DNA from 3 places in the Arthrobacter sp. TJ-236 genome. Region 3 is predicted to be linked to each of the others. Evidence: riboswitches for the same ligand, from Rfam matches in the RefSeq annotation. Region 3 holds a riboswitch; each other region holds the start of a gene.
What was found. A riboswitch is a leader RNA that binds a small molecule or an ion and turns the genes downstream of it on or off. The one in region 3 is predicted to bind cyclic di-GMP.
Positions count from the first base shown of each region.

Region 1: it holds a riboswitch for cyclic di-GMP, as region 3 does, so the genes downstream of both, AC4D16_RS08260 (glycoside hydrolase family 26 protein) here and AC4D16_RS07425 (response regulator transcription factor) in region 3, are expected to answer to the same signal.
Region 2: it holds a riboswitch for cyclic di-GMP, as region 3 does, so the genes downstream of both, AC4D16_RS10000 (LamG domain-containing protein) here and AC4D16_RS07425 (response regulator transcription factor) in region 3, are expected to answer to the same signal.

Region 1 covers NZ_JBZCNI010000001.1:1,736,923-1,746,500, forward strand. The annotation lists gene AC4D16_RS08240 (GNAT family N-acetyltransferase) at 1-155, opposite strand, end outside; gene AC4D16_RS08245 (SGNH/GDSL hydrolase family protein) at 443-1,036, shown strand; gene AC4D16_RS08250 (ROK family transcriptional regulator) at 1,114-2,328, shown strand; gene AC4D16_RS08255 (peroxiredoxin-like family protein) at 2,373-3,044, opposite strand; cyclic di-GMP riboswitch class I at 3,346-3,420, shown strand; gene AC4D16_RS08260 (glycoside hydrolase family 26 protein) at 3,435-4,688, shown strand; gene AC4D16_RS08265 (hypothetical protein) at 5,339-5,935, shown strand; gene AC4D16_RS08270 (hypothetical protein) at 6,507-6,947, shown strand; gene AC4D16_RS08275 (hypothetical protein) at 7,138-7,590, shown strand; gene AC4D16_RS08280 (hypothetical protein) at 7,718-8,155, shown strand; gene AC4D16_RS08285 (hypothetical protein) at 8,311-9,195, shown strand; gene AC4D16_RS08290 (ABC transporter ATP-binding protein) at 9,438-9,578, shown strand, end outside.
Region 2 covers NZ_JBZCNI010000002.1:267,787-277,364, reverse strand. The annotation lists gene AC4D16_RS10015 (NADPH-dependent F420 reductase) at 1-467, shown strand, start outside; gene AC4D16_RS10010 (response regulator) at 568-1,245, opposite strand; gene AC4D16_RS10005 (sensor histidine kinase) at 1,238-2,509, opposite strand; gene AC4D16_RS10000 (LamG domain-containing protein) at 2,631-3,926, opposite strand; cyclic di-GMP riboswitch class I at 3,943-4,017, opposite strand; gene AC4D16_RS09995 (glycosyltransferase) at 4,343-6,370, shown strand; gene opgC (OpgC domain-containing protein) at 6,421-8,970, shown strand; gene AC4D16_RS09985 (DnaJ family domain-containing protein) at 8,967-9,578, opposite strand, start outside.
Region 3 covers NZ_JBZCNI010000001.1:1,577,509-1,587,086, reverse strand. The annotation lists gene AC4D16_RS07460 (hypothetical protein) at 27-602, opposite strand; gene AC4D16_RS07455 (methyltransferase domain-containing protein) at 595-1,392, opposite strand; gene AC4D16_RS07450 (MarR family winged helix-turn-helix transcriptional regulator) at 1,412-1,870, opposite strand; gene AC4D16_RS07445 (MMPL family transporter) at 1,964-4,123, shown strand; gene AC4D16_RS07440 (hypothetical protein) at 4,279-4,752, shown strand; gene AC4D16_RS07435 (hypothetical protein) at 4,854-5,372, shown strand; gene AC4D16_RS07430 (hypothetical protein) at 5,501-5,941, shown strand; gene AC4D16_RS07425 (response regulator transcription factor) at 5,952-6,755, opposite strand; cyclic di-GMP riboswitch class I at 6,893-6,967, opposite strand; gene AC4D16_RS07420 (hypothetical protein) at 7,041-7,364, opposite strand; gene AC4D16_RS07415 (ArgP/LysG family DNA-binding transcriptional regulator) at 7,407-7,934, opposite strand; gene AC4D16_RS07410 (LysE/ArgO family amino acid transporter) at 8,004-8,609, shown strand; gene AC4D16_RS07405 (hypothetical protein) at 8,625-8,849, opposite strand; gene AC4D16_RS07400 (DUF2252 domain-containing protein) at 8,908-9,578, shown strand, end outside.

The DNA.
Region 1 (9,578 bases), 160 kb from region 3:
GGCGGCTCGCCCGGTTCGTGGTCCTCGCTCCCGTAGCGCACGTGCAGCTCCGCCTGCTGAGCGGTCCGGAGGAGCACGGCGTCGGGGGCGTCGTACGTGGTGCGATCGATCGTGAGGTGCACGGGTCTCCGTTCGGCGGCGGGTGTCAGCTCCATCCTTCAGGATCCGGACCCCCGCCTGCATCACCCGGCCGGCTCGGCCTGCAGGTGGACCAGCACCGCCTGCTCGGGACTGAGCACGCCACCGGCCTCGACGACGTCCGCAGGCTGTCGCTTTGGTGAGGCACGGGACGGTCAGGGTGTGCCTCGGGCCACGGGACCAAGCCCTTCAATGCGTGCACACCGGGGCGGGCGCCGCATGGTGATCGAGGTCCGCCTATCGCTGAAGGCCCATTGGTACTAAGTTCATCTACTGAAGATAGTGACCGATCAGAGGACATACCGTGCTGCAGGGAACCATCGTCTTCGCCGGTGACAGCGTGACGGATTGCGGCCGCCGCGAGGATCCCGAAGGGCTGGGTCACGGCTACGTGCGTCTCCTCGCCGGCAACGAGACGCTGGTCGGCGCCCGGGTCCGCAACGCGGGCGTCGGCGGGGATCGCCTGGCCGATCTCGGCGAGCGCTGGCACCAGGATGTCGTCGCCCTCGAGCCGGACCTGGTCACCGTGCTCATCGGCATCAATGACACCTGGCGCCTGTTCGACAGCGGACAGCACTCCGACCCGTCGGCGTTCGAGGATCGCTACCGCGGCCTGCTCGGCGCGTTGGGACCCGCCACGCGCATCGTCCTGATGGAGCCCTTCGTGCTGCCGATCGACTCAGGGCAGGAGGCCTGGCGCCCCGACGTGCAGACCCGGATCGACGCCGTCCACCGCCTCGCGGTCGAGTTCGGAGCAACGGTGGTGCCGACGGATCGCACACTCCGCGAGAGGGCCGCGACCCTCGGGGCAGAGGCACTCGCCGCCGACGGCGTGCACCCCACACCCCTGGGCCACCAGGAGATCGCCGACGCCTGGATCAGGGCCGTGGAGCGGTGACCGCGGCCGACGAGCGGAGGTCGACGGCCCAAAAGGTTAAGCCTTCAACTTCCCGAGGCCCTGAGCTACCATGGACCGTGATCGAAAAGACCCGCCGCCGCGAGTCTTCCCGAGGTAAAATCATCGACCTCATCCGCTCCTGGGGGCCGATCAGCCGGGTGGAGTTGGCCGAGAAGACCGGGCTCACCCAGGCCACCATCTCCACGCTCGTGAGAACCCTCCTGTCCGAGAACATCGTGGTGGAATCCGGCCGTGGTGAATCGACCGGCGGAAAACCCCGGATGTTCCTCGAACTGAATCCTGCATCGCGCCTCGGCCTCGGCGTGCACATCGGGCAGGACTACATCACGTACATCGTGGCCGACCTCCGCGGGCACGTGATGGCGCGGCGACGCGTCGAGGGCCCGGGAGACACCAGCCCCCTGACCGTGGTGAGCCGTATGACGCGTGACATCGACGCGCTCATCCTCGAGTCCGGCGTGGCACGGTCGAGCATCGTCGGGCTCGGCATCGCGACGCCGGGGCCGCTCGACCGCGTGGCCGGCACGGTCCGGTACGCGCCGTCCCTGGAGATCTGGAGCGACTTCCCCATCAGGCGGGCGCTCTCCTCCACCACCGGCTTCCACTGCGAGTTCGACAACGACGCGACCGCCGCGGCGATCGGCGAGTACTGGCTCGGCGCCACGGAGGGGTACTCCACCTATGCGTCGGTGTACATGGGCTCCGGCATCGGCTCCGGGATCGTCATGGACGGCACCATCTACCAGGGCGTCAGCTCGAACGTCGGGGAGATCGGTCATGTGAGCGTGGACGCCAGGGGGTTGCCCTGCCCGTGCGGGAACATCGGCTGCCTCGAGCTGTACGCGAGCCCGAAAGTGGTGGTGGCGCAGGCAGCCGCTGCCGTCGTAGCCGGGACGCTCGACCTCCCGCTCACAGGGGTGATCTCGGAGGACTTCGCGGCCATCGGTTCGGCAGCGACCGACGGCGACGAGACGGCGCTCCGCCTCATGCGGGAGTCTGCCGAGTACGTGGCCAGCGCGGTGATCTCCATGGTGAACCTCCTCGATCTCCAACTCATCGTCCTCGCCGGAAGCGCCTTCTCCACGGCCGGGAGCTTTTATGTGGACATCATCTCCAGTGCCCTGGCGGAGCGCGCACTGGCCCGCGCCATCCATCCGGTCGAGGTCCGGCTCTCGGTCAACGGGAACGACGCCGCGGCGCTCGGCGCCGCGACCCTGGTGCTGCAGGACAGGCTGTCCCCGCGCAGCCTCAGATCGGTCTCCTTCGCCTGAGGGACCTGATACGCCCGATGCGCGGTCGGCGACTCCGGAGCGGGTCAGAGCGCTATGAGGGCATCCACGATGTCGCACGTCTCGGTCCGCGTGGTGTAGTCCGCACGCACGTCCATGAGCCGGATGGTGCCGGTGGCGTCGCTGACGAGCACCGTGGGGTACGGGATGGTCGTGGTGCGGTCCATCGCAGCACCCACCACGTCCATCCCGAGCGCAGCCCGTGCGCTCATCGCCTCCTCGCTCGGAGTCATGACGATCCCCAGACTGCGGGCGAGTGCGTTTCCCTCGTCGCAGTACAGGTCGAGCGTCACTCCCTCCGCCCGGGCGGAAGCGGCCGCCCTGTGCGGATCCTGCGGGCTGACCGCGAGGAGCCTCGTCCCGAGGGCGTCCACGACCGGTCGCAGCTCCCGCTGGTAGGTCCTCAGCGCGATGGTGCAGAACGGGCACCACGAGCCGCGGTAGAAGACGATCACGGCGGCGGCACCGACGAGCAGCGTGCTCAATCGCTCGGACGAGCCGTCCACGCCGCACAGCACGGCGTCCGGCAGTTTGTCACCGACCACCGCCGTGTCCCTCGGCACACCGGCACGCCGGAGGTCCTGCTGCTCGCGCTCGAACACCCTCGCGAGCTCGGGGCCGATGCGCGCGTTGAAGGTGGGTAGGAAGTTCTCGACCTGCGACGCGATCGTTGCCGTGAAGTCCGTCCTTCGCTTCATTCGCTCTCCTTAGGGCAGGCATCGACATGCCCGCACCCGCACCCATTGTGGTGGAGGTCACCAACGATTCCCAGTAACGGCTCGCACGCGCCCGGTGTGGGATGCGCGAACAAAGGACCGCTTCACCCGCGCCACGGCACGTGTTCGGAAACCGACGGCTCAGCAGGAGCCCTCTGCGCTTAACCTGCGCGGATCCTTCGGCACACTTCAGCGGAAGTCCGCCCTACTGTGCTTCGTCCGGCGGCAGAATAGAACCAGACCGCTGACACCCCGGCAGATCCTTCAGCCCGGAGCAGGCGCTCGACGACAACGGCAAACCCGGCGCGAGCCGGGGACGCAAAGCCACGGGACCCACGCGGTCAGCCGGGCCACCGAAACCAGTGAGGTCACATGTCTCCCGCTCTTCGCTCCCCGTTCCCGGCATCACTTCCGAGCCCAGCCGTCCTCCGCCTCGTGATCATCGCGGTGACGAGCGTGCTCCTTCTCGTCGGCCTGACGCCGTCGTCCGCCGGTGCGGCCGCGACGATCAGCCTCAGCAGCGCGACGGGCGCGCCCGGAGCCGCCGTGACCGTGACGGGCGCGGGCTTCCCGAAGCGCGCGACGACGACCCTCACCGCGGGTTCAGCGACGGTCACCGTCACGACGACGTCCACCGGCACCTTCCGCACCTCGGTGGTCCCGGCGGGCTCCGGCGCCATCACGGTGACGGCGACGGCCGGCACGGTAGCGGCTCGCGCCACCTACACCGTCATGCCCGTCGCCGCGGCCCCGGCACCGGCCGTGAACCCGGCGAAGGGCATCCGGTTCGGCGTCGGTACCAACGGCGGCCCCGCGGCCGCAGCCGAACTCGACGAGGTGGCGCGCCTGGCCGGCGAGGCGCCCTCGATCGTGCTCTCCTACAAGGACTTCCGGCAGCCGGCCCCCATCGCGGAACTCGACGCCGTCCGCGCGCGTGGCGCGGAGACCCTCCTGACGTGGGAGCCCTGGGCCTGGGGTGGCGGCGTCGACCAGCCCGCCTACTCGCTCGACCGCATCACGGCGGGCGACTACGACGCCCACATCCGCGAGTGGGGCCTGGCACTCGGCGCCTGGGGCCAGCCCGTGTACCTGCGCTTCGCGCACGAGATGAACGGCGACTGGTACCCGTGGGCCGAGGGTGTCAACGGGAACGGCGCGGGCGACTACGTCGCGGCCTACCGCCACGTCCATGAGGTCATGGCCTCCACGGGTGCCTCGAACGTGCGTTGGGTCTGGAATCCGAATGTGCCCTACTGGGGCTCGACTCCCCTCGGCGGCCTCTACCCGGGAGCCGGGTATGTCGACGTCGTGGCGCTCGATGGCTACAACTGGGGCACCTCGCAGTCCTGGAGCGCATGGCAGGAGCCGGAAGCACTGTTCGGCGAGGGCCTCGCGCAGCTGCGACAGCTGGCTCCCGGTAAGCCGATCGTCATCGCGGAAACCTCCGCGTCCGAGCTCGGCGGCTCGAAGGCAGGGTGGATCAGCAGCCTCTTCGGCTACCTGTCCGCCCAGCCGGACGTCGCCGCCCTCGTCTGGTTCCACATCGACAAGGAAGCGGACTGGCGCATCAACAGCTCCACGACGGCGTCCGATGCCTTCAGAGCGGGGCTCACCTCACGTCGGTGACTCCGGTGCAAGCTGCCCCCGTCGGTGGCGCGTTCCGCACGTCCGTCACACTCGTGCCGTGCTTGCACGTCACCTTGAGACAGCAATCAACATGCTTGAAGTGTCCCGTTTAGGGCACCATCACCGGGCTTTTTCTCGGGCGGGGCATATGGGAATCGCATTGATCGGGCGTGAGTAACTCAGGCGAGTCAGCAGCCGCTCCGTCATTTGTGTCCCACTGAAGGACCGGCTTGCGGGACGAGTCGAAGGAACTTGTTCGTAGTAGCTTTGCTCGAGAACAAGAGGCTGAACAGCGCCCACCTCCATATCAGCGGGAGACAATTTGAACAACGGATCTGCCCATCCGACAGTCCGCCGCGGCACAATCTGGTGGACGATGCAGAGCATAGCTTTTGGTGTGCTCACGGTTGCACTAGTGTTTCTCGCCTTCTGGAAGCCCTCCACTGGAGCGACGATCGCAGCCGTTGTAGCTGCTATCCTCGGACCACTTTTGATCTTCACGGCGATCAAGCGAATCAGAACCCTTCGCCACGAATATCGATACTCCAGTGATGACGTGTAGCAGGCTGATAAGAGGAGACGCTCCATCTCACTTGAGGATCCCCTACCGGTGCGTGAGCGTTCGGGGAGACGACCGATACGATTCCGGCATGAGTAGGAGTTGGGCGCTCCGGTTGCGTGATAGAGAGGGCCAGCTCGCCGATCGCTTCGACGCACTGCCCTTGCCGCGGCGGCGGATTTTCGCGTTCTTGTCTGTTTTTCTTGTCCTAATGTCCGCCGCACTTATAGTTGTCTCCGCCGACGCCAGCTTCGCGCACGCCCGAGAAGTTGTCGCCACGGGACCCCGCCGAAGTGCACCGATCACCAAGATCGATTACGGCGGGCGTAGCTCGGAGTACTACTACGTGGAGATTCAGGGGCAGGAACGCGAGATCGACTTCGCCCACTTCTTGCCCGACAAGTCGATCGGCGCGCAAGCTATATACGTCGTGGATCCCCTGGACCCAGATCACCTAATCGCTGTCGGCAGCCCATCGGACTGGAGCCGCGACTTCTGGTGGGACGCCTTGTCACTAGGTGTCACAGCGGCGGTGGTCCTACTTCTCGCGGGTTTAGTTGCGGGTCGGATGGTTCCTGAGGACGGTGGCGCGATCTTGGGGAAGCTCTTACCTGACCCGAAAAACACACGTGCCAGGCGGCGCCGACGGAGACGCAAGGGCGGCGTCAGCGGCCGTCACGTCGACTAGCGCTCTGCCCAATCTCCACATGTACGTCCGAACCGCATAGCCATCCTCCATTCGGACAGCTTCAGGGCCAGCTGATCAAGTGCGGTGTCTCATGGCTGAGTGGCCGTTCCGAGTGCTGGCGAGAGGTGCGTGACCTCGGTAGTTGTGTTCGTCGGGCGTCGCAGGCTTGGATCGGATCATGTACCCCACGCGAATCAACACGGATGCGATGCCGATCAACCTCGCACTTCTCATCACAGGGATAGGCGTAGCCGTGATCGTCCTAGTCATCGTTGGGGCAGTAGTCGTCGATCGCGTCGATAAGGCCAAGGATCGGCGGTCAAGGAAGTAGCACGGTGGTCGATCCCTTCACCGGACGTGGGAGAGTGCTCCCCTTGAGCTCGATTGGTATCCGCCACACCTTTCGCTAACCCGCCTCGGGCTGCTTCATGGTTTCAACGGCAAGAGGGTTCCTTAGCGAAGGAAGAGCGCCAAGTGATCCCTCAGCCTGTTCGTGGACCCCTGGATTCCTCAAGTTTAAGGTGCTGCTGTATCCGGATCCGCTCACCGCCGGCCCTGCGATACTTCCATCATGATCATCGACATCAGAGCCATGCTCGACCGCGTCGTCGCGGAGGTGTTCGATGAGAACTTCACTGCGACACCAATCGCTTCCATCGACGACTCTTGGCTGCACGGGGTCCACTTAAGCAACCGCTCCAGGATGGACCGCACAGCAATCATCCGGGCAAGCTACGGGAGGATGGACGCCCTTGTCCCTGAGTTGGACGTCCAGACCATCCTTTTCGACTATGACGACGTGGAAGCAAGAAAGGAAGCCGAACTTCGAAGGCTCTGCCTCGTCATGCGCGCCTACCTTCGAGGGGGCGGACGCGTCGAGCAGCGACGGCGGTTCCTCCGCCGAGGCACGCTTCCGGTCCTGCGCATCGAGGTGGACGGCCTCGAATGGCGCCTTGGCCGGCGCCTTTCAACCGTGCCCGACCCAACAAGCGAGGAAGTAAACGCCCGCTAGAAAATCCTTTCGAACGACACTCACACAAGTCGGTCCGCTCATATTCCACTGTGAGGTGCATCGATCTGAGTGGAAATTCAAAGGGCGAGCTGGAAGCCCGGCCTGAGTAAAGCAGCGGGCCGTAAGTAGTATCCAAAGGGTGATGATTTCATATGAGCACTGGATCCGCTTCCGCAGCCAGAATCTGGGCATGGTGTGGCAGGCCGACGACGGAACCGGCAAGGACGACGGTGATACCGACCGGGTGCTTGTCGACGACGGCCGGATAGTATCCGCGCGAACCCCCATCGAGCTTGAGAGGGTGGCACACCGCTACGGTCTGAGCCTCGAGAAGGGAAAGGACGACGTTCAGAACCTGGACGACCTCGAACGCTTACTGGAACTGCCGGCCTCGGACGAAACCTGCGCGCAGCTACTCAGCGGGTGGAACCTGTTCAACGATATTGCCCGCAGTGTCGGAAGCTCCTTGGATGATCGCGGACCGGAGGCCTCCGCGTGCTACGACAAACTCTTCTACGGCAACAACCTCGAAAGCATCACCCCGGCCGGCGAGCACTACAGCCCGGACTTCAGCCACGGCGAACGCCTCCTCATAACCGAGGTACTCAACCGTGGCCGCGTCATTCTCAGCACCCACATCTAAACCAACCCACGATCCGAACCACAGGATCTCCTCACTGTCGCGATATACCCGCCCGAGAAAGCGCCCGCTGAGGGATCCTCAGGGGACGTTCGGCTCCCGTCCGTCTTGTATCCGTCATCCTTGACCTATGTGGTGGAAAGCTAGGAAGGTAGCTCGCGCGGAGCTGAAGGAGCGGATGAATCGCGTCCGGGAGCTCGAGCGGTTTCCTGAGCCTACTTATGGCCTTGCCCCGCATTGGCAGGCAGTCCTTGATGGGCGCCGGGAATTCGCCGGATCTGTCGAATCCGGGCCATGGGCGGGGCATCAAGTTTTCGTGATCGTCTGGGGCTCGGCCGCTATCGACCGCATCTACGAGCCGGCAGACTTCCTATGGTCAGCTGACTACTGGCGTACTGATCCCGACGCTCCTGGCGCCGACGAGGGAGAAACAGTCGCCAACGTCGTCACGCTCGATGAGGTGTATGAGTTCTTGGGCGGCGAGGTTGTGCTCTGGTACTCCCCACTCAAGTCCTTGGAGAGAGTTGCACTCATGTTTGGTGGTGATGGTCACAACACTCCGAGCTGAACTCCCGCTTGACCTCATCTGACAGCGAGACGCGACTGCCGCTGAGTCCGCTCAGGGATCGGCTAGCGGGCGGCCGGATCCGCCTGTGGACTCCCATCCAGGAGGGGCGATGCTCCCTGCCCCGTTTGCGAGACCGATCTGGGGATAATCACGGTATGAGTGCTGTGCATGTAGTGCTGGGGTTGCGAACTGTTGTCCGCTACTGGAGACAGCGGGAGTGGCCGAGGTTCTGGAGGGAGGATCCTCGACTAACTGCGAGGCAGGAGTTCGTCCTCGATGGCCAGGTGTTGTCGCAGGTTTTCGACCTGACCGAGCGCTTCCTGCTAGCCGAGGAGAGCGCGTTGACATCAATTGACGCTCGAGCAGCCGTCACTCAGATCCTCCGGCTGCTCGGCCACGCGGAACCAGACTTCGACGGTGATCGCGTTGCACTACTTGTCTGTCCTGCTTGCATGGAGGCTGGCTGCGGGTCCCTGAGTGCGGCGGTCGAACGGACAGGTGATTGCGTCACGTGGTCGAATATCTCGTGGCAGGACGCGACGGGTAGCGAGGCCAGGCCGGTACTAGGACCAAAAGTTCTGTCCTTCGCGCGCGATCAGTATGAGGAAGTGCTGACGGCTGCCCTGTCCAGGTGGCAGGTACTCGCCGACGACCAGGAAGGTCTTGGATCTGGCGCCGCCGATTTGTTGGCGTATCCGTTGCTTGCGTTCGAAGAAGACAACGACCCGGTTCATTTCCTTCGTGATCGTTTAGAACTGGAAGGCATACAGGAACTCTTCATACACGGCGAAATCATGCTTCTCGTCGACAGTCACGGCACCGAGTATTCGTACACACCGGGGAACGTGCCCTACCTCGAGCTGCAGAGCACAGGCTCAGCTTCCATGGCAGCGGTTTTGAAGAAAGTCTGTGAACGCGCAACCTACCTTCGTAGCCGAAATGCTCTGTACCGTCGCCCCGATTCAGGTCAGCCCGAAATAGATGTCCAAGACGATCTGACGCGAGCTTTCGACCTTGCTCGGGAGTACTCACTCGACTAGAACACCTCCGTAACCACCACGGGTGCTACCTCAGCCGACTGACCGCTCAGCGATCCTCACTCGCACTCGCACTGGTCCCGAAGGAGCCTGGATCGGTTTAGTGTCAGGCCGCATAGTCGACGACCAGCTTTCGGGCAGGTGAAGTAGTCACAAGCGCCGGCGGGTGACTCATGGGGTTGGTGGCGGGACGGCGTCGGAGCGACGAAACATGTGCTGTTCTGGCCGCGGTTAGGGTTGAAGCCATGTTTGACATGGGGGCGGTGCTGGAAGCAGAGCGCTTGGTGGTGGGGTACGCGGGGTCTTCTGTGTGCGGGGAGGTGACCGTCGCGGTGAGCCCCGGAGAGATCCTGGCTGTCGTGGGAGTCAATGGTGCCGGGAAGTCC
Region 2 (9,578 bases), on a different contig from region 3:
GCGACGTCGTCGTGGTCACCATCCCGCTCAGGAGCATCGATGCCGTCCCCGCCGAGCCGCTGGCGGGCAAGCTCGTCATCGACACGTGCAACTACTACCCGGAGCGCGACGGGCACATCGCCGAACTCGACGACGAGACGACCACCACGAGCGAATTGCTGCAGCGCCACCTCCCCGGGTCCTCCGTGGTGAAGGTGTTCAACGGCATCCACTTCGCGCAGCTGACCACGGACGGCACACCCACGGGGACGCCGGGCCGCCGCGCCCTGCCCATCGCCGGTGACGACTCGGACGCCAAGCAGGCCGTGACCGAGCTCCTCGACGAGTTCGGCTTCGACACCGTCGACGCCGGTGCCCTCGCGGAGGGGTGGCGCTTCCAGCGCGACACCCCCGCCTACGGGCCGCAGCTCGACGCCGACGGCCTGCGCGAGGCGCTCGGGCGGGCTGCCCGCTACGCGGACATGTAGGCAGCCAGTGCATCGGCCGGATCCGTGCGGCTCACACCGGCGTCGGCCCGGTCGGCCCGATCCCAGTCGGTACCGCCCGTACCGGCCGGCATCGTTCCAGTCAGCCGAGCAGTCGGTGCTCGTACGCGAAGGCGACGAGCTGGATGCGCGTGCGGACCTCGAGCTTGCTGAGGATGCTGCGCACGTGGGACTTCACCGTGGCCTCCGAGAGGAACATGCTGCCGCCGATCTCCCCGTTGCTCAATCCCTTCGCCACGAGCAGGAACACGTCACGCTCCCGGCTGGACAGGGCGTCGATCGCACGGAGGTCCGGCAACGGAGGGCGTGCGCGGTGCCCGAACAGGTCGTGCGCGGCTCCGGGTGCGAGTACGGCGTGACCGGCGTGCACGGCCCTGATGCTTGCGAGCAGGAACTCCGGCTCGGCACTCTTGAGCAGGTAGCCACTCGCCCCGGCATGCACGGCCTCCACCACGGCCTCGTCGCGCGTGAACGTGGTGAGGACGATGATCCTGGGCGGGTCGTCGACCCGTCCGGCGAAGAGCTCCATGATGCGGCGCGTCGCCGTCACGCCGTCCAGCACGGGCATCCGCACGTCCATGAGGACGACGTCGATCTCCCCTCGCTCGACGAGCGCCACCGCTTCCTCGCCGGTGCCGCCGCCGCCTGCGAAAGCGAGGTCCGGCTGCGACTCGACGAGCATCTGGATGCCGGCGCGGAACAGCACCTGGTCGTCCACGAGGGCCACCCGGATGACGGTGCCAGGAGCGGCCTCACCCACGGGTGAGCGCTCCCTGGTCCGGCATACCCAAGGCATCGACCTGCCGCGGACCGAAGGGAAGGAACGCCGTCACCCGGAAGTGGTCGCCGTCGGGCCCTGCCGCGAGCCACCCGCCGGCGAGGTGGGCACGTTCACGCATGCCCGAGATACCCCGCCCGGTCGACGGCGATACCACGCGGTCCTCGAGCGGCACCTTCGGATCGGAGGCCACCTGCAGGGCGAGGCCCGGACCGCTCCAGTCGAGGTGCACCCTGACCTCGGTCCCGGCACCGCCGTGTTTGAGAGCGTTCGTCAGGCTCTCCTGGACGATCCGGTAGATCGCGAGCTCCTGACCCGCGGGCAGGTCGACCGGCTCTCCCGAGTGCGTCCTGCTGATCAGGAGGTGGCCCTCCTCCATGGTCGCGGTCAGCGCGTCGAGGTCGTCGAGGCCCGGCTGCGGCGAGTCCACGCCGTCGGCCCGCACGCCCTCGATCACCCGCTGCGCATCGGTGAGGGCCTTCCGCGCGGAATCGCTGATGTTCTCGAGTGCCCGCAGCACCGTGGGCGACTGATCCCTGCTGAGGTAGCGCGAGCCGTCCGCCTGCGCCACGATCACGGCCAGGGAGTGAGCCAGGACATCGTGGAGGTCCCGGGCTATCCGCGTCCGTTCCTGCTCGATCAGAAGATCCACCTCCGTGCTGCGGAGGCTCTCGGCGAAGGCTTCGCGCTCGCGGTCGAGCGCCCGCCGCTCCTCGGAGTTCCGCAGGAGGAAGCCCGCGAGCCAGGCGACGCCGAGAGCGAGGACAGCGAAGGAGCTGAGGATCGTCCACGCCACGACCATCTCGTACCGCGACGCGAAGACGGGACCGCCCAGGTTCGTCAGCTGACCGCTGTACTGGCGCGAGAGAAGGAGGAAACACACCGTCGCGGCCACGACCGGGATGGCCGCGAACCCGATCATGCGGAGCTTGCGCGTCGAATTGGCGATCACGAAGAACAAGGCGAACGCCAGACCGAAGTTCATGGGCCACGTGTTCTCGTTCATCGGCGGCACGAGGGTCACCAGCTGACCCACGAGCAGCACTCCCATGAGGACGAGGGACACCGCTGGCTGCCATGCCGCAACACCGATCATCACGGTGATCATGGCGAGCGGGATCGCCCCGTCCCATGTGACGTAACTCCCGCCCATCCGTCCAGCTTCCGCCACGCACCAGAGGACGAAGAAGACGACGGCGGCGGTCGGCGCGCCCCAGCGGTGGGTGAAGGCGAGAAGGTGGGTCATGGATCCAAGCTAGCCCTGCGACAACCCGCCGAACCGCGACCGGATATGTGTTCAGCCCTGCGGCTGCGAGGAGTAGCCGCAGGGCTGAGTCCCCCGTCGGACGGGCATCCTGCCGCGGGGGCTACTTCCCGCCGAGGACGATCGGCGAGCAGCGTGTCCCCTCGCAGATCTGGTACCTGACGGACGCCCTCGTCGTCGTCGTCGAGTAGCGGCCCGTATTGGGGATGGTGGTCCTGACGCCGTTCGTCACGAGGGTCACCGTCGTCGCCTTCGTCCCCGACCATGCCAGCGCCGTGATGATCCCGCCGCGCACCTTGGCGCTCGCCACGGCGAGCTTGATGGAGGGCACCGGAGCAGGGGCAGGGGCTGGCGCCGGTGCCGGTGCCGGTGCCGGAGCAGGGGCAGGTGCCGGAGCCGGGGCAGGTGCCGGAGCAGGTGCCGGAATCGGAGCAGGGGCAGGTGCCGGAGCAGGGGCTGGCGCCGGAATCGGAGCAGGGGCTGGCGCCGCCGGAACCGGAGCAGGGGCAGGCGCCGGAGCAGGAGCCGGCGTGAAGGAGAAGTCCCTCACCACCACCTTCTCCGGCTTGACCGCCGCAGGGGTGCCTCCGCCGCCGTCGGTCACCCACAGGTTGAAGTGGATGGTCTCGCGAGCGGGCTCGGGGACGTTCTCGCCCTCCAACACCGTGCGCTTGAGCAGCGGCCCGGCGTAGCCCTCCCCCGCGAAGGTCTCGAAGGTGAGCTTGTTCGGCTCCCACACCAGGCGGTGGGTGAGGATTGGGTGGTTGGTGACACCGAAGATCGCGGTGTTGTTGCCCACTCCGGGGGGCTTGGTGGCGTCGAACCAGAAGCCGTGGCCCTGCGTCACCGGCCACACCTGGTTGTAGTTGCTCCCTCCGCCCCAGGAACTGGCCTCGCAGAGGTCCATCTCGTTGTAGCCGGGGGCCACGGCGGGGTCGTAGGTGAAGAGGCACCCCCACACCACTTCCTTCTGCAGCGTGGTGAGGTCCTTCTCGATGGTGGTGCTGTAGGTGCCGTACCCGAAGCCGTGCCGCGTGGTGTTGAACTCCGCCCCGATCGCCGCCTTGCCCGTGGGGTTGGAGAGGGTCATGGTCACATGGCCGTTCGCGTCGGGGCTGCTGACGTTGGCCGGGTCGAAGAGCTTGTTGTAGTTCGGTGCGCCACTCCACCACCGCTTCTCCCAGTTGAAGCCCTTCCAGGCGAAGTCGCCCACCGGGCCGGGGTTGGCCGCCATCGGGGTGGTGTCGGCGGCGGTCGCGGGTGCCGGGACGGCGACCGCCAGCATCAGCGCTGCGGTCACGGCCCCGATGAAGGACGCCGCGTTCCGACGCCGGTGCTGTGGGCGGGTCTCGACGGTGACTGCCTGGCGGGCACGACGACGTACGGGAAAAGGAAGCATGGCGGAGACCTTCTCGTTCGGTAGCCCGGCGGACCTCGAGGGTTCCGTGGCTTTGCGTCACCGGTTCGCACCGGCTTTGCCCTTGTCGCTGAGCGGTTGCCCGAGCGCCGCCGTCGGTCCTCGACCACAGGGCCTCCGGCCCTTCCATCCTCCCGCCGATCCGCCGCCCCCACCCGGCGGATTCGCTCAGCAATGCCTCAGGATTGACGCAGTGGGTCAACCCGGCCTATCCCGTATGGGACCCGTCCGGACACTCAGGTACCTTTGTTCCAGTATTCGCGGCCCCTGACACCGGATGGGCGGCCCAGCGCTACCGGTCCGGCGTCCGGCCGGCACCGAAGCAGTGCCAGGCGCACAGGTAGGAACGGGAGTCCCGCATCATGAGTACCGAACCATCGGGGTCCACGGCCGCAGAGATGAACCCGCACCAGGAGGACTCCGGCGGACGCCGGCTGCTGATCCGCGCCGTGGTGCTCGTGACCACCGTCCTCGGGCTGAACTACATCGTGTGGCGCTGGCTCTACTCGATCAACTGGGATGCATGGTGGATCGCCATACCCCTGGTCCTCGCGGAGACCTACTCGCTCATCGACTCGCTGCTGTTCGGCTTCACGGTCTGGAAGCTGAAGAAGCGCACGCCGCCCGAGGCGCCGGAGGGCCTCACGGTGGACGTTTTCATCACCACGTACAACGAGCCCCTGGATCTCGTCCTGACCACGGCGCGTGCGGCGAAGGCCATCCGCTACCCGCACCGCACATGGATCCTCGACGACGGCAACCGGGCGGAGGTCCGAGAGGCGGCGGACGCCGAGGGGATCGGCTGGATCACGCGCTCGGCGGACTGGAAGGACATGCCGCGGCACGCGAAGGCGGGCAACCTGAACAACGCCCTGACGTCCACGGACGGCGAGTTCCTCGTGATCCTCGATGCCGACCAGATTCCCGATCCGGAGATCCTCCACAGGACGCTCGGGTACTTCACGAACGACAAGATGGCCCTCGTGCAGACCCCGCAGGTCTTCGTGAACGTTCCGGACTCGGACCCGCTCGGCAGCCAGGCGCCGCTGTTCTACGGTCCCATCCAGCAGGGCAAGGACGGCTGGAACGCGGCCTTCTTCTGCGGTTCCAACGCCATCATCCGCCGCGAGGCCCTGATGCAGCTCGGCGTCACGCGCTACGTCACGGAGATCGAACTGGCCCTGCACAAGGCCCTGAAGACCTCGGACAAGGTCATAGCGAAGGCGAAGAAGGGGCTGGATCCGGGCAACGACCGCATGGTCGACGCCCTGGACCTCGTGGCGAAGGACCTGAGGAGGGTGCGCCGCCGCCTGCAGAAGGGGCACGGCATCTCGGAGGTCACCTACGAGTTCCAGCAGCGGATGGTCTCCATCACGCGCCTGCTCGTCAGCGCGGACATCGCTGCGTTCCACGCGGATCTCGCGTCGCTCGAGGACCTCGACATCGCCGGGCTCGACGCCGGTCTGCAGGACGCCTCGGCGTCGACCCCCGCTCTCGCCGTGGTCGACGACGCCGCCCTCGACCAGCTCGCCCAGCGCGCCTGGTCGCCACTCGCAGCGATCGACGCCGTCCGCGTCCTCATCGATTCCGTCAACGCGGACCGCAGCGGGGAGGCGCAGGCCGTGATGCCGATGGCCACCATCTCCGTCACCGAGGACATGGCGACCTGCATGCGGTTGCACTCCCTCGGGTGGGAGTCCGCCTACCACCACGAGAAGCTCGCCGACGGCCTCGCGCCCGAGGACCTCAACTCCATGCTGACCCAGCGCCTCCGGTGGGCGCAGGGCACCATCCAGGTCATGTTCCGCGAGAACCCCTTCGCCCAGAAGGGCCTGACGATCGCCCAGAAGCTGATGTACGGGGCCACCATGTGGAGCTACTTCTCCGGCTTCACGGCCCTGATCTACATCGCGGCGCCCATCATCTACCTGATCTTCGGCATCCTCCCGGTCAACTCCATCAGCATCGAGTTCTTCTCGCGGCTCATCCCCTTCCTCGTGGTGAACCAGCTGCTCTTCGCGATCGTGGGCAAGGGCACCAAGACCTGGCGTGGCCAGCAGTACTCGCTGGCCCTGTTCCCCGTGTGGATCCGCTCGGTCACCTCGGCGTTCGGCAACGTGTACCTGGGACGCAGCCTGGACTTCGCCGTCACCCCGAAGACACTGCAGCAGGATGCGCAGCTCCGCTGGGACCTCGTGAAGCCGCAGCTCTGGGCCATGGGCCTGCTGGTGGGGGCCGCGATCATCGGGATCATCCGCCTCGCTGTGGGCCAGGCGGACGTCCTCGGCACCACCGTAAACATCGTCTGGGTCATCTTCGACCTCGTGATCTTCAGCGTCATCATCGAAGCAGTCCGCTACCGCGGCTACGAGCACTATCAGGCGGACATCGCTCGTGCGAAGGAAAGGCAGGACGCCAGGGAATGACCGGTCTCACCCGGGGGCGGAATCGGCGGAGGGGACCCGTCCGGATTCTGATGGCAGTGTGGTTGACAGCGCTCATCGCGCTCGGCACACCCGCCCTCACCGCGGTTCCCGGCGCCATCGCCGCCCCAGCGGTGACCATGACGACGCAGGACCAGCAGCCCATCGAGGACCCGACGTCGCTCACCGAGGGGCGCTACTTCGGCCCGGAACTCGACTGGTCCGCCTCCGGCGCCCGCGCCTACGCGGACCGGTCCGGCGTGACGCCGTCGTTCTACAGCCGTCCCGTCGCCTACCCGCTCGACGCCGATGCCGAACGCGACCTCGCGGACCTCGCTCGGCAGAACGCACCGCTCGGCGCGCTGGCCGTCGTCTCGCTCGAACCGACCGTTCCGCTCGAGGAGCTCACGGCAGAGGACGCCGCCCACCTGGCGGAGACCCTGGGGCGGATCAGCGAGGGAGTGCGCACCGCGTTCTTCCTCCGCTTCGCACCCGAGATGAACGGCACCTGGTTCGGCTGGGGCCAGCAGCCGGACGCGTACGTGGCCGCCTTCCGCGCCGTCGCGGACGTCGTGCACGCCGAGGTGCCGTCCGCGGCGATGGTGTGGGCGCCGTCGTACGCGGCCGGGTACCCGTTCACGGAGGCGTACGGCGCCGTCGAGGGGCTGGAATCGGGCAGCGTCCCGGCACTCGACAGCAACGGGAACGGCCTGATCGACGGCGGTGACGACCCCTACGCGCCCTACTACCCGGGCGACGACGCCGTGGACTGGGTGGGGCTCTCCCTCTACCACTTCGGGAGTTACGAGAGCGGGCAGGTCGCCGTCACCGACGGCGCCCGCACCTACTCGGGTGCCATCCGGACGTCCGTGCTGCCGGAGCCGGACAAGTTCGCAGACCAGCTCGCCGGCGTGTACGGCGCGGCTCCCGGCGCCCCGCAGATCGACTTCGCGAAGGAGTACGCCTCCGGCAGGGACCAGCGGATGATCGTGCAGACCGCCGCCCTGTTCGATCCCGAGGACGCAGACAGCGCGCCGGAGACCGAGATCAAACGGGCCTGGCTGGAGCAGGTGCTGGCACCCGGCATCGCGGAGGAGTATCCCGAGATCGGGGCCGTCACCTGGCTCGAATCCTCGCGGCCGGAGCCCGAGGCCGAAGGCCACACGGTGGACTGGGGGCTCCTGACAGACGACGGCGCGACGGCGGCGCTCGCCGACACGCTCGCAACGGACCCGGGCCTCCGGCTCGGGCCCATCACCGAGGTGATCGCCCAGGAGGACGCCAACGAGGCGACGTCCCAGGTATGGGAATCAGGCTCGCCCACCAACACGGCGATGAGCTGGCTAGTCGGCTCCGTCGTCGGACTGTTCGTCCTGGTGCTCCTCGCGGGGCTCGCCCGGAGGTTCGTGCCGCAGTGGCGCTACCCGGACGAGCGGAACCCGCGCGACATGCGCCTGGATCTGCTGCGCGGCTGGATCATCACCGCCGTCGTCGTCACCCACATCGAGGTGGCAGGTCCGTGGTCCTTCCTGGCCCTGAACATCGTCGGGGCCATCACGGGTGCTGAACTGTTCGTCATGCTCTCCGGCGTGGTGATGGGCATGGTCTACCCGGTGGCGATCCGCCGGCTCGGCTCGAAGGCCGCGCTGAAGGGCACCCTCAAGCGCGCGCTACGCCTCTACCTGACGTCCCTCGGCGTGATCCTCGCGGTGTACCTGCTCGCTCTCGTGCCCTTCATCGACGCCGATGTGATCACCACGTTCACCGACCGCGGCACGGGCGACGACGGCGGAGGTGCGGCGGGGCGTGTCTACGACCTCTACCCCAATGCCGCCAGGCTGTTCGACTACCCACCGCCCGGGTACGCCATCCGCGACCTGCTGCTCCTGAACATGGGGCCGTGGACGTTCAACATCATGGGTCTGTTCGTGGTGCTGACCCTCAGCGTGCCGCTGCTCGTGGAACTGCTGCGGAAGAAGCTGTGGTGGCTGCTCCTGCTGGTGAGCTGGTCCCTCTACGCCATCGACAGCATCTACCACGTACGCGTGGTCGACTCGCAGTTCCAGGACGTGTTCCCGCTGCTGACGTGGCAGGTCATCTTCGTGCACGGGATCGTGGTGGGCTACTACCGCCGGCAGATCATCGACGCGCTCAGCCGCAACGCCGGGAAGCTCCTCTTCGGCGCCCTGCTCGGTGTCTACGCACTCGGCCTCGGCGTCCTGTGGCTGAACTCGACGTTCCGCCTGGAGCTGCCGTTCGTCCCCGAGGGCTTCTACGAGAGCCTGTACGACGCCGGGTACGTCCGGGTGTTCATGCAGCCCGGGCGCCTGATCGACCTCGCGTTCTTCGTCGTCGCCGCGCACATCGTCCTCACCTGCTTCTGGAAGCCGCTCAACAGGGCTTTCGGCTGGCTGTACATCCCGCTCGGACAGTCCAGCCTGTACGTGTTCATCGTCCACGTGTTCTTCGTGCTCGCCGTGGGAAACCTGCCGGGCCTCGACCGCACCAGCTGGTGGCAGGGCCTCGTGATCCACGCGGTGGTGACGATGATCATCTGGGTCATGGTGAAGAGGAAGTTCCTCTACTCCGTGATCCCGAACTAGTCGGCGCCCCGCCAGATCCGACGCCAGAGGGACCGCTTCTCCGGCGCGGGCGGCGCGGCCTCCTCGGCTGCGCGCCTCGCGGCGGCCCGGCGCTCGCGCCACCGCTCCACCTCCGCATCCACGTCGCGGAGCTTCGTGATGACCGGCGGCCCGCCCTGCAGCTGCCGCCGTGCGTCGATCACGCGGTAGTTGAAGTCCTCGAGGATGTCCCGCACCTGCTTCTCGGTGTACTGGCGGTCCAGGCGGTCGTCGAGCTCGGCGTCCTCGGTGCGCAGCAGGATGGCGCGCGGCCCGAGGCCGGTGATGTTCTCCCGCTGGATCAGGCCCTTGACCCACCAGTCGGGGTCGTGTGCCTCGCCGAGCCCCGGGATCGGCTTGCCGGCCAGCGCCAGGTTGTCGAACTCGCCGCGGGCGATCGCGCGGTCCACGATCAGCCGGGCCCGCTTGACCTCGTCCTCGCCCTGGCGTAGCGGGGCCATCTCGCCGGTCGCCTCGTCGCCGCCGTCGTCGTTCTGCCGTTCGAGTTCGGCGAGCGCATCGCTCGCGTCCCCGGCGCCCCGCGCGGCACGGTACTGGGAGGCCTTGCGCAACCGCTCCTCGTGCTCGTT
Region 3 (9,578 bases):
CGCGATGGATAGAGCTGCCCATCCGGTCACGCCGTCAGCTCCTTCTTCAAGACGGCGGTCGCGGTGGGCGGCGCTATGACCTGCAGGAGGCCGCCGTCGGTCTGCAGGAAGGTGGCCGGCCACCGCCGGTACCCGGCCACGAGCTTCGGAGGACGATTGCCCTCGGGTTCCCCGATGAGCGTGGCGTTCGCGAAGGTCTTCAGCCGCCCGACGGGCGTTGCGTCGAGATCACCCACCTGGCCCTGGACCTGCAGTGTCCCGTCGCGCAGGCGCGCGGTGCCGAACTCCCAGACGTCGGAGAGCGAGCCCGGGCGTGCGCGCGGGAAGCGGATGCCGCACTCGAAGACGCCACGGCCCAGATCCGCGGCCTGGCGCTGCACCCTCTCGCGCCGCACGCGCCGGAACAGGAAGTACGCGGCGACGCTGAAGACCAGGAGGCTCACGGCGATGCGCTCCCAGAAGGAGAACCCCAGGGCCTCGAGAGCGGCGGAGATCGGGAAGATCGGTGCCACCGGGGCGAGCGTGACAATGATCCCGATCTTCTCCCAGCGGCCCGGCGGTGTCCGGCGGATGTCATCATGCGAGTGTCCGGTCTCAGCCACGCGCGAGGATCTCCACGCTCGGCGTCAGGAACACGCCGCCGTCGAGCCGTGCCCAGCGCCGCCATCCGTCGGCGAGGCGCTCGAGGGTCCGCTGGTCCGCCAGGCGCCGCTCGAGTGTCTGCTCGGCGAACGCCGAGTGGAGCACCCGGTCCGCCCACGACGCCGCGTGGGCCGCGCGGTCCTCAGGAGCCGCGTGGACCCAGGTCGACGACGTCACCTCGACGCCGGTGAAGCCCGCCTCGGACACCCAGGACGCCAGGCGCCGCCCGGCGTCGGGCTCGCCGCCGTTGCTCCGCGCGAGGCTGCGGTAGAGCTCCTGCCACTCGCCGAGCTCCGTGACCTCCGGGTACCAGGTCATGGCACCGTAGTCGGCCTCGCGCACGGCCACCACACCGTCGGGCCGCAGGACGCGGCGCATCTCGCGGAGGGCGGCCACCGGATCGGCCAGGTGCTGCAGCAGCTGGTGGGCGTGCACCACGTCGAAGGACTCGTCGGCGGCGTCGAGGTCGTAGACGTTGCCCGTGCGGAACTCGAGGTTGAGGATGTCCTCGTACAGCTCCACGGCTTGGGCCACGACGTCGGGGGAGCTGTCGATGCCGAGCACGGAGCCGGGCGCCACGATGCCGGCGAACTCCGCGGTGATGCTTCCGGGGCCGCAGCCGACGTCGAGCACGTCCATCCCGGCCTCCAGGAGCGGCTCGAGGTACGCCGCGGAGGTCGCTACCGTGCGTGCCGCATGCGCCGCGAGCACGCTCGGGTGATGGCCGTGCGAGTAGGTCTCCTCGTTCATGGGTGGAGACTAGCGCGGGTCAGCCGCCCTGCGCGTCCTTCGTGGCCTCGACGGTGGCCTCCGTGACGCTCTGCATCATGGTGCGGAGCAGGGCCAGCTGCTCGTCGGAGTACCCGTCGAAGACGCCGTCGATCCGCCGGGCCAGCGGCGCGAACAGTGCCGCGCCGGTGGTGCGGGCCTTGTCCGTCAGCTCGAGGTGAACCTGCCGGCGGTCCACCTCGCTGCGCTTCCGCGTCACGTGGCCGGCGGAGTCGAGGCGGTCCACGAGGGCCGTGGTCGCGGGAGAGCTGAGGTTCAGCTCCTCGCGGAGCATGCCGGGGGTGACGGTCAGGCCTGCCCCGGCGGCGCCCATCATGATGCTCAGCGCGTGGAGGTCCGTCCGGTACAGGCTGTCGCGGTCGCTCGCGGCCCCGACGTAACGGTCCGTCTCGATCGTGAACTGCCGCAGAAGAGCCATCAGCTCCTGGCGCGTCGTCATGTACCACCTCCGTGCTCAGCTTAGAGCGAGTTCGATATATCTCCATCATAGATATACTCTGCGATAGAGATTGATTCCGAGGTCTGGAGAGACATGAAGAACCGCTGGCTCAGGGTCGTGCTGCCCGTCGTCGTCGTCCTCATCTGGCTGGCGGGAGCCGCGGTGGGCGGGCCCACGTTCGGCCGTCTGGAGGAGGTCTCGAGCAACGACCAGGCCTCCTTCCTGCCGGCGAGCGCCGAGTCCACGGAGGCCGGTGAGCTCCAGCAGCAGTTCAGCGAGTCGGACGCCATCCCGGCGGTGATCGTCGCCGAGTCCTCGACGGCGATCGCACCCGCCGACCTCGCCGGCTACGAGGAGCTCGGAGCCACGCTCGGCTCGGTCGAGGGCCTCGAGGCGCCCGCCGAGGGTGCTCCCGCCGTCGTCGGGCCCGTGCCGTCGGAGGACGGCCTCGCGGTCCAGTACATCGCGTTCGTCTCCTCCGACGCCGAACTGGAGGAGGTGGTCGCGGAGCTCCGGACCACGCTCGAGGACGACCTGCCCGACGGCGTCACCGGCTACGTCACGGGGCCGGCGGGCTTCACGAACGACCTCGTGGCCGCCTTCGGCGGCATCGACGGGATCCTGCTCGCCGTCGCCCTCGGCGCCGTGTTCCTCATCCTCCTCGCGGTCTACCGCTCCCTCGTGCTGCCCTTCCTCGTGCTGCTGACCTCCGTGTTCGCGCTGGCCACCTCGATCCTGCTCGTCTTCGGATTCGCGAAGCTCGGGTGGATCCAGCTCAGCGGGCAGAGCCAGGGCATCCTGTCCATCCTCGTGATCGGCGCCGCCACCGACTACTCGCTCCTGCTCGTGGCGCGCTTCCGCGAGGCGCTGACCGAGCACCGCACCAGGTGGGAGGCCATCCGGGTGGCCTACCGCGGCTCGTTCGAGCCCATCCTCGCCTCCGGCGCCACGGTGATCCTCGGCCTGCTCTGCCTGCTCTTCTCCGACCTCAACTCGAACAAGAGCCTCGGGCCCATCGCCGCGATCGGCATCGTCTTCTCGCTCGCCGCTGCTCTCACGCTGCTCCCGGCCTTCCTGGTGCTCTTCGGCAGGGCGGCGTTCTGGCCGCTCCGCCCGCGCTTCAATGCAGAGCGGGCCACCGTGACGGCACCCCACCACGGCAGGCACGTTGCCCTCGACGACCCCGCGGCGGTCAGTGCCGAGACGGGCCTGGAGAGGCTGAAGGGTGTGTGGCGGCGCGTGGCCCTGCTGGTGGCGCGACGTCCGCGCGCGGTGTGGGTGGCCTCGCTGCTCATCCTGGTGGCGGGGGCACTCGGGCTCACCCAGTTGCAGGCCAACGGGGTGCCGCAGTCGGCCCTGATCCTCACGCCCTCGAACGCCGTGGACGGTCAGGACGCCCTGGCCCGTCACTTCGACGCCGGCTCGGGCAGCCCGGTGTACGTCGTGGCACCCGAGGTGGAGCAGGAGGCCGCGCTCGACGTCGTCGCGGGGCAGGCGGGCATCTCCGACGCCATGGTCACGGCGGATCCCACCGGTGCCGCCGTCGTCGAGGACGGCCGCGTGCTCATCAGCGGCACGCTCGAGTACCAGGCCGATTCGGACCGCGCCGAGGACGTGGTGCGCGAGCTGCGGACAGCGCTCGACGACGCCGGGACGGACGCGCTCGTGGGAGGCGTCACGGCGGTGGCGATCGACACGAACGACACCGCGCTCGCGGACCTCGTGAAGATCATCCCGATCGTGCTGCTCGTGATCCTGCTGGTCCTGATCGTGCTGCTGCGCTCCGTCCTCGCCCCGGTGCTGCTCGTGGCGAGCGTCGCGCTGTCCAACGCGACGGCGCTCGGCGTCTCGGCGCTGGTGTTCAACGGCATCTTCGGCTTCGAGGGCGCCGACGCCTCGGTCCCGCTGTTCGCGTTCGTCTTCCTCGTGGCGCTCGGCGTGGACTACAACATCTTCCTCATGACCCGCGTCCGCGAGGAGTCGCTGCGCATCGGCACCCGGCCGGGGGTCCTGCGTGGGCTCGGCGTGACAGGAGGTGTCATCACGTCGGCGGGCGTCGTCCTCGCCGCCACCTTCGCTGCCCTCGGGGTCATCCCCATCCTGTTCCTCGCGCAGATCGCCTTCGTGGTCGCGTTCGGCGTGCTGCTGGACACGGTGCTGGTGCGTTCCCTGCTCATCCCGGCCCTCGCCTACGACCTCGGTCCGACGATCTGGTGGCCGTCGGCGCTCGGACGGGTACCGTCACCACGGTGACATCGGCCTTCCCTCCGGTGTCCTTGCCCGGAGGTGGACATGGGCACCTCTCTCCACGGACACCACCCGGCGCCCGCCATAGCCTGTGGTGAGATCCTCGCCGGTGTCGAGGGCAGGGCAATGAGCCAGGCCACGAGCAGAGGAGTGGGGGACGCATGACCGCCACAGGCATGATCGGCGCGAATCTGGAGCAGCTGGAGCAGCTCGCGGTCTTCATGGGCACCTCCGGCTCGGGCACGGGGGATGTCGTCACGTGGGGGATGACCCTGGTGGGGGAGCCGAGCATTGCCGGTGCCACGAGCTACCCCGAGGTCTATCCGCTGAGCGGCTCCGAGGGGGCACCGGGACCCGAGACGGTCTTCGGCCGGGACAACCCACTGCAGGGCAGCGTGGACTGGACCACAGGACTTCCCGACGGGAACATCGCCAACCAGGAGGACAGGTGGAAGTTGATCGTGGAGGACACGTTGCCGGGCTACCAGGAGCTGCTGCAGAACGACCCGGAGGAGGCGCGGCGCATCATCGCTTCCGACTTCGGCGACCGGCTCGAGGCCAACCGGCCCTCCAACACCATCCCCGACCTCACGCAGAGGATCATCGATGGCTTCGGTGTGGAGGTGAACCAGTGACGCGTGCGACCCTCCGGCGGACCGTCGCTGGCATCGTGATGTGCGCGGCGTTGGCGCTCACCGCGTGTTCGTCATCAGGCAGCAACGAAGGAGCACAGGCCATGGAACTGACAAGGGCGGGATCCTCGCGATTCGACGAGGGAGGTGTCGAGGCGATCAAGGATGCGCGGTCCGCCACGTTGAACCTCGCATCGGGCGCCCTGACGAAGTCCGACATCGGTCTCGCCGATGACGCCTTCATTCCCATGGTGACGGTGGACGAAATCACTCCGCTCGAGGTCACGGTGAGGATGCCGGAGGGCGAGGTGGTGCTCGAGACGCCCACGCTGAAGCTCTTCGACGCCTCGGGTGGTGCGGCCGTGGACACCATCACCCTGTTCCGGGTCTTCGATGAGCCCGACGAGCTGGTCGCCGAGGTGGTGGCCTCCGTGGACACCTACGGGGTGCAGGCGGAGGCGGTGGACCAGTGGGTGTCCGACGTCGAATCCGGCCTGTACGCCTCGCACGACAAGGCTTTGCCGGTCGGGACGAAGCTCGGTTCCGGCGTCCAGATCAGCGTCAACTGGCAGGACGGGGATCCCCGTCAGGTCCTCGAATACACGATCACTCCCGGGGAGTGAGAGCTGGACCTCTTCCGATCCGCAGGAGATGGGGGAGGCGCGGTGAGGTCGAGGGCATCATCCTCAGGCTTTGCGCAAGAACCTGTGGATACCGGTACTGGGCACTCAGCCGTGGCTACCCTGAGGGGGTGTCCACGCATCCCACTCCGCAGCCTCGCGGCTTCCAGCAGGACGACGGCGCGGCCTCCCCCGACGACGCCGTTCCAGGAGCGGACGCGCCCTCGATGGTCCTGGATCCGCGGGTACTGCGGGAGATGCGGCAGGACTTCTCGGACACAGCTGTGGTATCCCGCTTCGCGAGAGATTTCTCCACGAGCCTCGGCGACAAGCTCGACCGCCTGGACCTGCGACTGCGCGATGGTGACACGACCGGCGCGAGGGATGCCGTCATCAGTCTCAGCATCTCGGCCGACATGATCGGGGCGGGCCGGCTGGGTGATGCCGCACGGGCCGCGCGCACCACACTCGCCGCGGACGCGTCTGCCGGCTCCGACGTGATGGAGGTGCTCCGCGCCTGCGCCGCGGACACCCTGCGGCAGCTCGAGCTGACCTATCCCGGATCGGTCTGACGGCTCCGGCTCAGGCCGAGCGACTCGGCATGATCCTGAAGCCGACGCCGCGGACCGTGGTGATCAGGTCCGGGTCACCCTCGCTGCGCGAGAGCTTCTGGCGGAGGTTCGCGATGTGCACCTCGATGGCTCGCTCGTCCGTCCGGCTCACGAAGTTGTAGCCGCGGTACTCCTTGCCGCGGGACACCCGGACCAGATCCTCCTTGGTCCGCACGGCGCCCTTGCTGTTCAGCAGCTCGTGCAGCAGGTTGAACTCGGTCTTCGTGAGGGGCAGTTCCTTGCCTGCGCACTCCACCGTGCGGGTACCGCCGTCCACCACCAGGTTCCCATGGCGCAGGACGTCCGCGGGTGCGCCGCCGCCGGTTCCGGACGGCGGGATGACGACGGCGTCCGGTGAGGGCGGCTCGAGACGAAGTGCCACGTCGCTGACACGAGGCCGGCGCAGCAGGGCGTCGATCCGCGCCCGCAATTCGCGGGGTCGGAAGGGCTTGAGCACGTAGTCGTCGGCCCCGGCCTGCAGGGCAGTGAGGATGTCCGTCTCCTCGTCGCGCGCCGTCAGCACCACCACGTAGCAGTCGGTCGTCGCGCGGATGCGGCGCAGCACCTCGTAGCCGTCGATGTCCGGGAGGCCTATGTCCAGCGTCACGACCGTGGGTTGTTCGGCGCGGACGGCGTCCACGCCCTCACGCCCGGTGGTGGCCCCGGACACCTGGAAGCCGCCCTGCTCGAGGATGGCGCACACAAGATTGCGGATATCGAGATCGTCCTCGATCACCACGGCCGCGCGGCGGTCGCTGACCGGGGCGCTATTCATACTGGGCCGATGTTCGTGGAGTGCGCGGTGAGGCCTTCGCGGTCACCACGTGTGCCGGGCAACGGCCGAGGCCATCGGCTACCGGTCGGGATGCATCGGAATGTCGTCTCCGGAACATGCTTCGTGACCCTGTTCTCTTCGGCGGCCCGGCTGACCCCGAGGGTCCCGTGGCTTTGCGTCCCTGCCTCGCACCAGGTTTGCCTTTGTCGACGGGCGTGCGCCCGCTCAACCATGGTAGCAACGCCGACCGACACTTCCGAGAGGTCGCCCGGGTCCGGGGCGAGGTCATGACGGGGTCTCCTGCCGTCGAAGAACACCCGCAGCCCGGCGCACCGCGTCGCTGACCGCGCCGAGCGCCCGGGATCCACGCCTCCACTGCTGCCAGTGGAGCAGGACGTCCACGTGAGCGCCGGGGTCGAAGGTGACGAGACCGGCCGCGCCCTCCCTCAGTTCCAGTTCCGCCATGAGCCCCCAGCCCATGCCGAGCCTGATCGCCTCCGCGAACTCCTGGGCGGCCGGCACGTAGTGACGCGGTGGCGCCAGGACGCCGGGGGAGCGGCTGCGGAGGTAGCGGTCCTGGAGGTCGTCCTTGCGGTCGAACACGATCACCGGCGCGGCGGCGAGCTCGTCCGGCGTGGCGCCGGCGCTGAACTAGATCCGCCGGAACTCGCGCGTGCACACCGGTACGTACCGCATGACACCCAGCGGATGTGCGCTGCACCCCTGGACCGCAGTGGCCACCGAGGTGATCGCGGCCGATGCCGCGCCGCTGCGCAGGAGCTCGAGGGAGTACTCCTGGTCCTCGCGCAGCACCTCGATCTGCAGGTTCCCCGCCACGGGGGCGAGGGCGGGCAGCACCCAGGTGTGGAGGGAGTCGCCGTTCACCACGATGGTGATGTGCTGCCGCTCCTGCTCGCCGGTCGCCGCGAGCTCCAGGGCGAGATCTGCCGCGAGAAGATCCAACTGGCGGGCGAAGCGCACGACGGCGAGCCCGGCCTCCGTGGGCCGGAGAGGTCGTGTGCGCGATACGACCGGGCGCCCGACGGACAGCTCGAGAGCCCGGATGCGCTGGCTCACGGCCGACGGCGTGATGGCGAGCGCCTCGGCCGCGGCCTCGAAGCTGCCGCAGGTCACGATGGCAGCGAGAGCACGCGCCTGAGCGGCGTCGACGTCCTTCATGAGCACTTCTTACCATGCTGAAGAAGGATTAGCTGGTCTACACCGGGCGTCACGCCCTACGTTCGAGGCATGATCACCACCGTCGCCACCGGGCTCGCCGCAGGCCTCACCCTCATCATCGCGATCGGCTCGCAGAATGCCTTCGTGCTGAGGCAGGGCCTACGGCGCTCGCACGTGGCCCTCGTCGTCACCGTCTGCGCCGTCTCGGACCTGCTGCTGATCGGCCTCGGCGTCGGCGGACTCGGGGTGATCATCGAGCGCGCGCCGGTGCTGATCGACGTCGTGCGGTGGGCCGGGGCCCTCTTCCTCACGGGGTACGCGGTCCTCGCGGCACGGCGCGCGGTGCAGGGGGAGGCGCTCGACGCCGAGGGCGGCACGCGGGCCACGTCGTGGCAGGCCGCACTCGGGACGTCCCTGGCCCTGACCTGGCTCAACCCGCACGTGTACCTCGACACCGTGCTGCTGCTCGGCTCCCTCGCGAGCACGCACGGCACCGACGGCAGGTGGTGGTTCGCCGCCGGCGCCGGGCTGGGCTCCGTGCTGTGGTTCACCGGTCTCGGGGTGGGCGCCCGCTACCTCGCCCCGCTCTTCCGGCGACCGTCGGCGTGGCGCGTGCTCGACGCCCTGATCGCCGTCGTCATGCTGGCGCTCGCCGTGATGCTCGTCCTCGGGTGACCGCTCCCTCCCCGTTCACCGCTCGAGGTTGGCGCGTTCCTCGATCCAGTCCGTGGCGGCGTCGGACAGGTGGACGCCGTCCGGTCCACGCTCGCCCATCCACCAGGTCTCGGAGGCGATCAGGCCGCCCGCCCGGCTGATGTCGGCCACCACCTCTGGCGAGAGCGGCTCGCCGTTGTGCGCGATCAGCCAGTCACGCGTCTGCGGCATCACGAGCATCCACCACTGGTCCAGGTCCATCCGGGAAGTATCGCATCACCGCCGCCGGCCGCACAGGTTGCGCGCGTACCGTGGGCGCATGGACGCCAGCACCGTACGTCAGCAGCTCATCGTCAGCACGCTCGTCGAGGCCCACCAGGACCTGATGGTGGCGGATCCACTCGCCTTCCGCGCCCGGTTCCGCAAGATGGCCGCTGATCCGTACGCGTTCTACCGCGGCAGCGCCGCCCTCTTCTACACGGACATGGCGGAGCTCGACGACGCCTGGGCGGACGAGCGGACCGCCCGGGTCTGGATCCACGGCGATCTGCACGCGGAGAACTTCGGCACCTACATGAGCAACGAGGGTCGGCTCATCTTCGACGTGAACGATTTCGACGAGGCCTACGTGGGCCACTTCTCCTGGGACCTCCGCCGCCTCGTCGCGTCCCTGACGCTGCTGTGCTGGCAGAAGGCGCTGCCGTCGCAGTCCGTCCGCGCTCTCGCGCGTACCTATCTCGAGGCCTACCTCGGTCGCGTGGCGGACTACGTCGAGGACGAGCAGTCGGCTTTCGCCTTCGGGCTCGAGAACACCGAGGGCACCATCCACCGCGTCCTGCAGCAGGCCCGCTCGGCGCGGCGGACACGCCTGCTCGACGCACTCACGCTGATCGTGGACGACGAGCGGCAGTTCCGTGACGACGGCTCCATCCGGATGCTGGACGACGCCGAGTACGCGGAGGTGGCCGAGGCCTTCGCGCGCTACCTGGA